4 regions of the Providencia sp. PROV_01 genome follow, and region 1 is predicted to be linked to each of the others. Evidence: predicted binding sites of a transcription regulator. Region 1 holds the regulator's gene; each other region holds the start of a gene.
The links. The regulator Fur, encoded in region 1, represses iron uptake genes when iron is present. The targets are predictions, from matches to a motif close to ATAATAATGAGAACNACTATCAA.
Positions count from the first base shown of each region.

Region 1 (3,221 bases):
CAGATAAGCATTCACCTTCAATACGACCATTAACCACCAGTTCTTTGCAGGTGATATTTCCCGTAACTTGGCCGTTTAACATAACTTTAACCGTATTTTCTTTTCCTGTTATATTTCCAATGACTTTCCCATAGATATGCACTTGCTCATTAGACGTAATATTTCCTTCAAAAATAACGTCCCTAGAGATAATCGTATTCGATTTTTCTTCACTAATAGTCGGAGTTGACAGTGTTATTTGTTCTTCTATTTTTGTAGTCACTTCAGGCTCATTACTTATAGAAGGGGACGTCGCTGTAGGCGTGGGCTTGTTTTGTCTTTTGGTGAACATTTTACTTACCTTTTTTTGATTGAAGTATACGATCAAGAACAGTATTGATAATACAAACGAAAATAAGGTGATAGACGAATAGCTAAAAAACCACCCTATTAAAGTAAGAAACCAGAAGAAAAAACTTGTATTGAGAAAAAGATAGTTTTTTTTCATCAGTTAATCTCTTACAAATTACTAAAGTACTCAATTAGTTTAGTCAATAAATGTAATTACGCATTTAAATGATGATTTAACGTTATGACTACATTTGGATCATTAACTCTCTAATTTGGAGTTGAAATTATAGTAAGGTAATTAAATAATTTTAAATAGTATGAAGTGTTTGGAATCATCTATGATGTTATTTATATACCACTTTGATATGTAAAGTATTATTCTAGATAACGGAATATATTTATCTCTGAAATAATATAAGGGTTTTGATTTGAATTGCAACTATTATAGTTTTTATAAAAATCTTGCATTGTTGCTAAAATACAGTGATAAATAATTGTGTTTAAGTTACTTACTAGCAATTATCACTAATCGAGTAAAAAAGGGAATATTAATACTTAAAATAAAAAACCCCGATAAAATTGTATTATCAGGGTTTTGGCATTTTTAACCATGATGTTTCATCAACGATGGTTGAATACTATTACTCTTTTGCTTCGTGTGCGTCAGCATTGTCACGGCAATCACCATCTGCGCAATGACCATATAGATATAAACTATGGTTAGATAGTTTAATGCCATGGCGAGCAGCGATATTCTTTTGGCGGGTTTCAATGGATTCGTCAGTAAACTCAATCACTTTTCCACAATCTAAACAGATTAAATGGTCATGGTGATGCTGCTGAGTTAGTTCGAATACAGATTTACCCCCCTCGAAGTTGTGACGGGTTACGATACCGGCATCATCAAACTGGTTTAACACGCGGTATACAGTTGCTAACCCGATCTCTTCACCCATATCGATCAGCTTTTTATAGAGATCTTCCGCACTGACGTGGTGGCACTCAGGCTCTTGAAGTACTTCCAAAATTTTTAATCTTGGAAGAGTGACTTTGAGTCCAGCATTTTTCAATGCTTTATTGTTGTCTGTCATGCGGGTTTGTCCTGTATCTTAAATCATAAATTTAACAATAATGAGACATTTTTAACATCAATACAGTTGTCTTCTAAACTGATTTACAATTATAGGCATGGAAAATAAAAATAGAAACCATGCATTGTCTCATTATTTTGATAATCTCTTGAGAACCTATCCTATTAGGATACCTTATCGGTTATTTTAGACTACGCCACTGGCTTTGGGGTTCATTTTGTGTAAGACAGTGGTGTAATCTATGGGTAAGGGTTCTTTATGTAGTCTATCAGCCTAAAATTTCAGCTAAAGACATTTCTTCAGAGATTTGTTTTACCCATGCATCAACACGTTCATCAGTTAGCTCAGGTTGACGATCTTCATCAATAGCTAAACCAATAAAATGGTTGTCATCTGCCATGCCTTTGGATACTTCAAAGTGATAACCTTCTGTTGGCCAGTGACCAACAATAACAGCACCACGTGGTTCGATAATATCGCGGATCGTACCCATAGCATCACAGAAATATTCAGCGTAGTCTTCTTGGTCTCCACAACCAAATAAGGCGACAAGTTTACCTTCGAAATCAATCTCTTCGAGAGTAGGGAAGAAATCATCCCAGTCACATTGGGCTTCACCATAATACCAAGTTGGAATACCAAGAAGTAGAATGTCAAAAGCTTCAATATCTTCTTTGCTGCATTTCGCGATATCGTGAACTTCTGCTACATCTTTGCCTAATCTTTCTTGGATCATTTTGGCAATATTTTCTGTGTTACCTGTGTCACTTCCGAAGAAAATGCCTATGACTGCCATAAAGTGATTAACCTCTTGTTTTTCTAAGAGAGCTAGAGGTGAAAATTCGCCTTCTATAGCCCGTTTAGAACGAAAATAGATAGAATATTACGCCTTATTTTGGCGAAAAAATGTTGCTAAGTCTGTCAAATTTGTGTGATTTATCAAGATAACGTTACTTGAGTATTGATGTATCAACATGTTCAAGTTGTGACATCAAAATTTCTTCGATCAATTCACTACGGCTTATATTTTTATCTTCAGCTAACTGATTCAATACCGCGACAGCGTCTTCGTTCAGTTTCAATTCAACTCTGCGCAATCCCTTCACTTTATCTCGTTTCAGTTGGTTGCGTTTGTTGATCCTCAGTTGTTCATCCCGTGATAGCGGGCTTGTTTTAGGTCGCCCAGGCCTTCGTTCCTCAGCGAACAAATCTAGTGTCGTTCGATCCGTTTGTTCTTTTGCCATGTCTATAACTGCTAAAAGGGTGTGCCAGTAATTCAGCGCGCCATGATACCCTAGCTAATCCCCTTGTGCTATAGCTTCATCAATGATGATTGGGTTTAATTGATTGTAAAATGAGCGCTTTTGGTAAAAAAGCACCACTTGCTATAAGCGTGATGCTTTTTTATTCGTATTATTGTGTCTGCTGGTGCCATAAATTGGCGTATAAACCATTTGATTTGAGTAAGTTTTCGTGGGTATCCATCTCGTGTACTTCTCCTTGGCAAATCACACATATCCTATCAGCGTGCATAATCGTATTTAGCCGATGAGCAATGCTAATGACGGTTCTTCCTTGAGTAATTAATGGCATATTCTCCATAATGGCGGCTTCTGACTCGTAATCGAGTGCAGAAGTGGCCTCATCGAGAATTAAGATATCGGGTTCGGTGAGTAATGCACGCGCAAGTGCAATCCTTTGACGTTGACCACCTGAAAGATTGGAGCCTTTTTCTGATAAGGGATAATTAAAATTATCAGTCAATGTCATGATAAATTCATAAGCTCCCGCTAATTTTGC
Region 1 is NZ_JBRFKD010000002.1:3,431,503-3,434,723, reverse strand. It holds gene ACU696_RS16780 (bactofilin family protein) at 1-331, opposite strand, end outside; gene fur (ferric iron uptake transcriptional regulator) at 972-1,421, opposite strand; gene fldA (flavodoxin FldA) at 1,690-2,217, opposite strand; gene ybfE (LexA regulated protein) at 2,372-2,665, opposite strand; gene ACU696_RS16760 (type I secretion system permease/ATPase) at 2,835-3,221, opposite strand, start outside.

Region 2 (3,221 bases), 1.6 Mb from region 1:
GGGTCTTTGGGTTTCTCGAGATAAAAAAGGACAAAAAAAAGGTACAAAAGACTATTTTCTGGCAGGAAAAACATTACCTTGGTGGGCGATAGGTTCTTCACTGATTGCGGCAAATATCTCTGCAGAGCAGTTTATTGGTATGTCCGGCTCTGGCTTTTCAATTGGTTTGGCCATCGCATCCTATGAATGGATGGCAGCACTAACTCTGATTATTGTCGCAAAATACTTTATGCCCGTATTTATTGATAAAGGTATTTTTACCATTCCAGAATTTGTTGAAAAACGCTTTAATAAAACGTTAAAAACGATTTTAGCCGTATTCTGGTTAGCATTATTTATCTTTGTTAATTTAACTTCAGTTCTCTATTTAGGGTCGTTAGCATTACAGACAATCCTAGGCATTCCAATGCATTATGCTATTTTTGGTTTAGCATTATTTGCAGTGATTTACTCTCTTTATGGCGGGCTATCTGCGGTTGCGTGGACGGATGTCGTACAAGTTTTCTTTTTAATTTTAGGCGGTTTTTTAACCACAATAATGGCGGTGAGCTATATTGGTGGTGATGCGGGTTTATTCGCGGGTATGAGCCGTATGGCAAGTGAAGCGCCTGCACATTTTGAAATGATTTTAAGCCAAGACAACCCGCAATTTAGCAATTTACCCGGTATTGCCGTATTAATTGGCGGACTATGGGTTGCCAATTTATATTACTGGGGCTTCAACCAATATATTATTCAACGTGCATTAGCGGCCAAATCAATTAATGAAGCGCAAAAAGGCTTGGTTTTTGCGGCATTTCTCAAACTGATTGTCCCAATCCTTGTTGTTGTACCGGGTATTGCTGCATTTGTGATTGTTTCTGACCCTGCATTACTGGCGGGATTAGGAACAATGGCACAAGAGCATATGCCTACACTGGCCCAAGCGGACAAAGCCTACCCATGGTTAACTCAATTCTTACCTGTCGGCGCTAAAGGGGTCGTATTTGCGGCATTAGCTGCAGCTATCGTTTCTTCTTTAGCTTCCATGTTGAACTCAGTGGCAACTATTTTCACCATGGATATCTACAAAGAATACATTGCTCCATCAACCGCGGATCATAAGCTAGTGAATGTCGGCCGGATTAGTGCAGTTGTTGCGTTAATTGTGGCATGTTTTATCGCACCATTATTAGGTAACATTGGGCAAGCTTTTCAATATATTCAAGAGTATACGGGGTTAGTTAGCCCTGGTATTTTAGCGGTATTCTTACTAGGCTTATTTTGGAAGAAAACCAATGCAAAAGGTGCGATTATCGGTGTGCTGCTCTCAATTCCGTTTGCGCTATTCTTAAAACTGATGCCGTTAGGTATGCCATTCCTTGACCAAATGATGTACACCTTCTTCTTTACTGCAGTCGTGATTGGTTTAATTAGCCTGACAACGGCAAAAGAAGATGACTGTGAGGGGGCGATTATTTTAACGTCCGAGACCTTTAAAACGTCGACAGGTTTCAATATCGCATCCTACGCAATTATGGTTATCTTATGTGTGCTATATGCGCTGTTCTGGTAGTGCAATATTTCTAACAACCTGATAAGTAAATGATAGCACTAGGCGGGAAGGAACACTCCCGCCTTATTTTTTGCATTTATTAACTTAAATAATGACCTAACATTAGTATCGAAATCATTTTCGTTATTCTCGCTGAATAATCTCCCTTCTTTATGTATGGTTAATTGTATCTAAATTGATTTTTTTAATAACTATTTGTTATAAGTAAATATGCCAAATTGATTTTAATTTGACTTATTTTTAGGAATAATACTGAGACTTATTATTATTATCATTGGAACTATTTTGTGAAAAATTTAGGTTTATTTCGTTTACATCAGGTTGCCATTTTCACCTTGTTAGCGCTGGCTGTTCAAAACCAATCCATGGCAAATGAACAAAATAGCGACAAACAAGACTCTTTCGTTGTCAGTGCACAAGCACTCAAAGTGAATACTGCGCTGCAAGAAACGCCAAAATCTGTTTCGATTATTACGGAACAAGATTTGACTATACATGCTCCGCAAAAAATTGATGAAGCACTTCGTTATACTTCGGGGGTTGTTGCACAGCCTTACGGGGCTGATAATGATACTGATTGGTTCAAAGTTCGTGGTTTTGATGCCGCAACCTATTTAGATAATAGCCGGTTATATCGAGATGGCTACTATACTTGGTTGCTTGAGCCTTATGGGTTGGAAAGTATTGAAGTCGTGAAGGGGTCATCAGCCGTTCTCTTTGGCGAATCCACTCCTGGAGGCGCTGTTAACTTAGTAACGAAAAAGCCATCTATTAATGCTAAAAATGAAATATTTTTAGAAGCGGGTAATAACGATCATCAAGCGCTAGGCTTTGATCTTTCTACAGCATCAGCCGATGCAGGTGCCCGCTACCGTTTAGTGGGAACGATGAAAAAATCGGATGGGGAACTCAAAGGCACGGATAATAAACGTATTTATCTGGCGCCAAGTGCGGCATTTGACTTGTCTGATCAGACTGTACTTACGTTAATGGGAACGTATCTGCACGATGATGGTACGCCCACGAATCCTTTTTTCCCAGCGGCGGGAACATTAATTCACTCTAATTACGGTAAAATTAAGCCATCAACCAATTTAGGTGAGCCTGATTACGATAAATACAAGCGGACTCAGTTCTCAGTGGGTTATTTATTAGAACATCAATTTAATGATGAGTGGCGTTTTGCGCAGCGTGTAAATTATGGTTACAACGACCTAACACTCAGAAGTGTTTATGCTTTCTTTAATGCAGACCCTACCGTGCAGGAATTGGGGCAAGGTATTGTTTTTCGCGATGGTAAAAACCAAAGTTTTAGTTTTGATAACAATATCGTCGGTGAATGGGATAGTGAGCGGTTTGAAAATACCTTACTTGCGGGTATTGAATTCCAATATCATCAAACCAAAGGCGATGAACAGGATAATTATGCTTTTGGTAAAATTAACCCTTGGAAGCCAGTTTATGGGCACTATACCCCACTTGACCCATCAAATAACATTCATCGCACTATTGATAAAACACAAGCTAGTATTTATTCACAATACCAAACAAAGCTTGATAGCAAATGGATTGGGGTCGTTGGTGCACGTTATGATTGGGTAAAAACTGAAAATAAAGCACATAAAAAAGCAGAAGATGAGTCTAGAAATGATGGGCAGATGAGTTT
Region 2 is NZ_JBRFKD010000002.1:1,830,212-1,833,432, forward strand. It holds gene ACU696_RS08850 (sodium/sugar symporter) at 1-1,555, shown strand, start outside; gene ACU696_RS08855 (TonB-dependent siderophore receptor) at 1,843-3,221, shown strand, end outside.
Region 2: ACU696_RS08855 (TonB-dependent siderophore receptor) is a predicted target of Fur. The motif match lies at 1,802-1,824, and genes of this name have one in related genera.

Region 3 (3,221 bases), 280 kb from region 1:
GATAATCTGCAAACTCAGACGTATTTTCTAAGTTAAAGCCCATTCGTTCATCGGTATAGCGATGCTGATATTGATTACCGTAGTGCGCGGTAACATCATCCGTTGTGCCATTACGTTGTTTAAATTTACCTTTTGTCCACCAAAGGCCTAAATTCATGTCTACCCATAATGAATCGGGTTTATAAGAATAGTTTAAAGAGGCAGTATCAATATCTGCGCTACCTAATGACCACTGCGGCATTTTCCCATCGAATTGGTACCAATACGCCGCTAAAACCTCGCCTGCTTTTTGTTCATGATGTCGGTAATTTAATTCAATACTTGAGTATGGGTTAAGATAAATATTAGTTTTTAATAATGTTGACTGACTTTCATAGCTGGTATTAACGACTTCTTGCCCAGGTTTAATAGGAGCATCTGTATTTGCGTATTTATGATAACCATTTTTACCGGCAAAGAAGTTCCCTTGTTTTCTATCACTATGAGCCAACAAAATGTCAAATTTATCATTTCGATATGCAACCCCAGTCGTGATAGAGCCATTATTAAAATGTGAATTCTTAACACCGTTTGAAACACGATACCCAGACTCGCCTTTTTCATCTGAAGCGATAGTCGGGCGTCGGTTATTATTGTAAATATTCCCCTTAAATAAGAAACCAAATTGGTCACCTTGAGGAATAATACTATTTGCTGATAATGTTTTTAATTTAACCGTACCTCCGATGGCTCCTCCTGAGAATTTACTCATCGAAGCCCCTTTTTCGATCTCAATTGTATCGATTAAATCCATATCCACATAAGTTCTATCTGTACTTCCTTGGTAACCACGCCAAGTGTTGGTTGATTGCAAACTGCCATCAATGATAATGGGGACTCGACCATTACCTTGTAAGCCTCGAATACCGATATCCAGTGCACCCGCTTCATTTCGTGCATTATTAACTTGCAATGAAGTTTCATTGGCAAATATATCTGAATTGGTCGTTCCTCTTACGGTAGAAATATCATTGGCGTCTATTTGCTTGCTATTTGACTTTATTTTGCTGGCTGTGACGAGAAGTTTATCTTTTTGAGTTGTGGTATTGGTTTGATTCGCTAATGCTGTGCTTGAAGAACATATAATAATTAAGCTAATTATGTTTTTATTTTGAAATATCATTTAAGTAATGCCTTCATTAATTAATGATGATTAGATAGACGTGAAGAAATAGCGTATAAAAGATGTGAGGATACATTTTTTATACTTTTCCATTTATGCATTTAAAGTAAATTTAAGTGCTATGCCATAGATGTAACTAGTTCGAAAAACCTTATTTATTGAATGGTTACGTACTCATTTCCCTTGTGAATATTATTAAGCCTTGGAATATACACCAATGATAATAATGATCAAGATCATAATGAATATCATTTGCATTATCATTAATATTATTGGTGTTAATTGACTTACCTTTATTCTTTAATCACATAAAAAAGCGACTGATATGAATATCAATCGCTTTGTATATAAAAATTGCGTGAATAAACTAATCTCGTAATGGCTGTTTTCTCACTGGCCTATCACCTGCAACATAATAATCTGCATCACTTGTGGGTAATGGAGGACGGTTTCGAATTTTATCGGCAATTTTCTCCGCGATCATGATGGTCGTTGCATTTAAATTCCCCGTAATAATCAACGGCATAATCGATGCATCGATAACCCGTAAATTTTCAATACCGTGAACTCGCCCTGCACCATCAACTACCGCCATATCATCATGACCCATTTTACAGGTTCCGCATGGGTGAAAAGCGGTTTCTGCTCTCTCGCGGACAAATGCGTCTAGCTCTTCATCCGTACTAATCTGTTTTCCAGGGCTTATTTCCTCTCCGCGATATGGGTCAAGTGCAGGTTGAGCCATAATTTCACGGGTAATACGAATAGCAGCACGGAACTCTTCCCAATCCTGTTCCGATGACATGTAATTAAACAAAATGCTCGGATGTTGCCTTGGGTCTAAAGATTTTAAGCGAACACGACCTCGACTAGGCGAGCGCATTGAGCCCACATGAGCTTGAAAACCATGCTGATTGACTGCATTACTACCATTGTAGTTAATCGCCACAGGCAAAAAGTGGAATTGAATATTTGGCCATGCAAATTTTTCACTGGTACGAATAAATCCACCGGCTTCAAATTGGTTACTTGCTCCAATTCCAGTACCTTTAAATAGCCATTCGGCACCGATTTTGGGCTGATTAATCCATTTTAATGCAGGATATAATGAAACAGGCTGTTTGCATTCATACTGCAAATACATTTCAAGGTGATCTTGCAGGTTTTGCCCAACACCGGGTAAGACATGGACAGGCGAAATATTAAATTCAGCTAAAACATCTTCAGGCCCCACGCCAGAGCGCTGCAAGATTTGCGGTGACGCAATCGCCCCCGCGCACAATAATACTTCTTTACGGGCTTTCACCACCGTAGGTGCCGTGCTCTGGCCTTGGTAATACTTCACACCAACCGCTTTTTTCCCTTCAAACTCAATGGTATCTGTTGTCGCATGTGTCACAATGGTGATATTTCTTCGCCCTTTCGCTTGGTCCAAATACCCTCTTGCGGTGCTAGCACGTCGCCCTTGTGGTGTGACTGTGCGATCCATCGGACCAAAACCTTCCTGTTGAACCCCATTTAAATCATCTGTTTTTGGATAGCCCGCTTGTACACCAGCTTCCACCATCGCATGGAATAACACATTATTGCCATTCTTCGGTGTGGTCACACTAACGGGACCATCTCCACCGTGGTAATCATTAGGGCCAATATCACGCGTTTCCGCTTTCCTAAAATAAGGTAAACAATCGAGGTAACGCCAGTCTTCTAACCCTGGTGCCTCTGCCCAACCGTCAAAGTCTAGAGCATTCCCTCGGATGTAACACATCCCATTAATCAATGATGAGCCACCAAGCCCCTTTCCACGTCCACACTCCATGCGGCGGTTATTCATATGCGGTTCAGGGTCAGTTTCATAAGCCCAATTATAACGTCGCCCTTGTAATGGGTACGCTAATGCCGCTGGCATTTGTGTGCGAAAGTCGAACCGATAATCCGGTCCACCTGCTTCAAGGAGCAGCACAGTAACATCAGGATCTTCTGTCAGGCGGGTAGCAAGAACGTTACCGGCTGAACCAGCACCGATAATAATATAGTCATAGACCATTGTTATCTCCTC
Region 3 is NZ_JBRFKD010000002.1:3,151,857-3,155,077, forward strand. It holds gene ACU696_RS15375 (TonB-dependent receptor domain-containing protein) at 1-1,162, opposite strand, end outside; gene betA (choline dehydrogenase) at 1,530-3,209, opposite strand.
Region 3: ACU696_RS15375 (TonB-dependent receptor domain-containing protein) is a predicted target of Fur. The motif match lies at 1,404-1,426, and genes of this name have one in related genera.

Region 4 (3,221 bases), 2.8 Mb from region 1:
CAGTACCCAGAAGTAACGGCACAGAAAGTGATTGTTAGCGAAGCTGGCGCTTCTGTTTATTCCGCTTCTGAACTTGCAGCGCTGGAATTTCCAAGCTTAGATGTGTCTTTACGTGGTGCCGTATCAATTGCCCGCCGCCTACAAGACCCGTTGGCTGAATTGGTGAAAATTGACCCTAAATCCATTGGGGTTGGCCAATATCAGCATGATGTCAGCCAGACGCAATTAGCGCGTAAGCTCGATGCGGTCGTCGAAGACTGTGTAAACTCCGTTGGTGTTGACTTAAATACCGCTTCTGTTGCCTTACTGACTCGGGTTGCCGGTTTAAGCAAAATGATTGCGCAAAACGTGGTGGACTGGCGCGACCAAAATGGCCAGTTTAGCGATAGAAAACAGTTACTCAAAGTTGCGCGTCTTGGGCCAAAAGCTTTTGAACAATGTGCAGGCTTCTTACGTATCACCAATGGTGAAAACCCATTAGATGCCTCTACTGTTCACCCTGAAGCTTATCCAATTGTCGAAAAAATTCTTGAGTCTGTCCGCCAGCCACTCAAAGAAATTATGGGTAATTCACAGGTACTTAATGCCTTGAGCCCACGCGACTTCACCACGGAACAATTTGGGGTTCCAACCGTCACTGACATCATTAAAGAGCTGGAAAAACCGGGCCGTGACCCACGTCCTGAGTTTAAAACAGCGACCTTCGCGGAAGGCGTAGAAACCATGAAGGACCTGACTCCTGGCATGATTTTAGAAGGTGCGGTTACCAATGTGACTAACTTCGGTGCCTTTGTAGATATTGGTGTTCACCAAGACGGTTTAGTTCATATTTCTTCACTTTCAAATAGTTATGTCGAAGACCCACACAAAGTGGTAAAAGCCGGTGACATTGTAAAAGTCAAAGTGTTAGATGTGGATATTGCGCGCAAACGTATTGCGTTAACGATGCGTTTAGATGAGCAAGCCGGTGATTCTAACAGTGCACCTCGCCGTGCTGCCCCAGAACAGGACAAAAATACACGTAAGGCTCCTCAATCAAGAGGTAATTCACGCCAAAACAACGCATCTTCTGGTAATAGTGCCATGAGTGATGCCCTTGCTGCTGCATTTGGCAAGAAGCGCTAACTTTTTAATAGGCATCGCAATGTACTTATTGTGATGCCTATATCAAAAAATAATCGCTGTAATTAATTATCCCAACCAATATATTGAACATTATTCCACCCTCTCCCCCGCGTTTACTCCGCCATTACTTTTGCTAACGAAACACCGCAAACTCAATGCTTCGTTGATCCACATCAAGTCAAACTGACGAAAAAAGAGGCTAAATATAACAAAAAGTGGATGATTATGATTCTCATTGTTAATTAGATTTATTTTTGTTTGGCAGTCTTATTACCTGAGCAATTGTAATCTTTAACAATTGTCATCGATATCATTATGAATTAAATGATTAGGAAGACACTATGGCAATACTTCCTCAATGCAGTTACAAAATACTTGGTTTCTCTCCAGAAATCAGTCCTGCATACCGACAAAAACTACTCTCACTCGGTTTACTTCCGGGTTCTGTCTTTAAAGTGGTGCGCTTGGCGCCTTTTGGTGATCCTGTACAAATAGAAACTCACCGTGTCAGCTTAGTGCTGCGTAAAAAGGATCTTGCCCTACTCAATCTAGATGAAGCGACCACCGTTTAAGTATTTCTTTTTTATTATTGGCAAACACTATGAAACGATTAACTATCGGCTTAATTGGTAACCCCAATGCAGGCAAAACGACCCTATTTAACCAACTTACAGGGTCAAGGCAGCGGGTCGGTAACTGGGCAGGGGTCACTGTTGAACGAAAAGTGGGTCGCTTCCATACCGATGACCATAAAATCGAGCTTGTTGACCTACCCGGCACTTACTCTTTGACCACCATTTCTGAACAAACCTCTCTCGACGAACAAATCGCCTGCTACTTTATTTTAAGTGGTGAGGCCGACATGCTCATTAATGTTGTCGATGCATCCAATTTAGAGCGTAACCTCTATCTGACATTACAATTAGTTGAGTTAGGCGTTCCATGTATTGTTGCCTTGAATATGTTGGATATCGCTCAAAGCCAACATATTGATATTAATATTACTGAATTAGAAAAACAGCTCGGTTGCCCTGTGATCCCAATGGTTTCAACTCGAGCAACTGGTATCGATAAACTGAAAAAAGCCATTGATACACATCCACAAAATAGCCAACAAGCCCTTGTGGAATATCCACCCCAGTTATTGCAGGCAGTGGATTCGTTATCTGAACAAATTTCAACACAACAATTTAGCCATCAGCAACGCCGCTGGTTAGCATTACAAATTCTCGAAGGAGATATTTATAGCCGCCAACGCGCAGAAATATCTGAAGGGCAATTACTGGCGATACGCCAAACACTGAAAGAAGGCTTAAACGAAGAGCCTGAACTACTCATCGCTGACGCACGTTATCAATCTATTGCCACAATTTGTCATGCCGCGATTAACAATAGCGCCGCTGAACCAAATCGACTAACACAATCACTGGATAGATTTATTCTGAGCCGTTGGCTCGGTGTCCCTATTTTCTTATTTGTGATGTACCTGATGTTTGTCTTAGCCATTAACATTGGTGGGGCATTGCAGCCTTTCTTTGAAGGTGCTTCTGAGGCGATATTTATTCATGGTATTCAGTGGGTTGGTGCCTATTTCAGCTTCCCTGATTGGCTCACTATTTTCCTTGCCCAAGGTGTCGGCGGTGGTATTAATACAGTATTACCGTTAGTACCACAAATCGGGATGATGTACCTGTTTCTTTCAATACTGGAAGACTCGGGTTATATGGCACGAGCCGCTTTCGTGATGGACCGCCTCATGCAGGCGCTAGGTTTACCAGGTAAATCCTTCGTACCGTTGATTGTCGGCTTTGGCTGTAACGTACCATCAATTATGGGTGCACGCACGCTAGATGCACCACGTGAAAGGCTCATTACGGTACTAATGGCACCGTTTATGTCTTGTGGTGCAAGGCTTGCCATTTTCGCTGTTTTTGCTGCCGCTTTCTTTGGCAAAAATGGGGCTAGTGTGGTCTTTTCTCTCTATATTTTAGGGATTGTTGTCGCCATTTTGACAGGGTTATTACTAAAACATACCCTTATGCGTGGCGAGGCCTCTCCGTTTATTATGGAGCTTCCGGTTTACCATGTACCGCACA
Region 4 is NZ_JBRFKD010000002.1:602,534-605,754, reverse strand. It holds gene ACU696_RS03550 (Tex family protein) at 1-1,125, shown strand, start outside; gene feoA (ferrous iron transporter A) at 1,467-1,697, shown strand; gene feoB (Fe(2+) transporter permease subunit FeoB) at 1,727-3,221, shown strand, end outside.
Region 4: feoA (ferrous iron transporter A) is a predicted target of Fur. The motif match lies at 1,345-1,367, and genes of this name have one in related genera.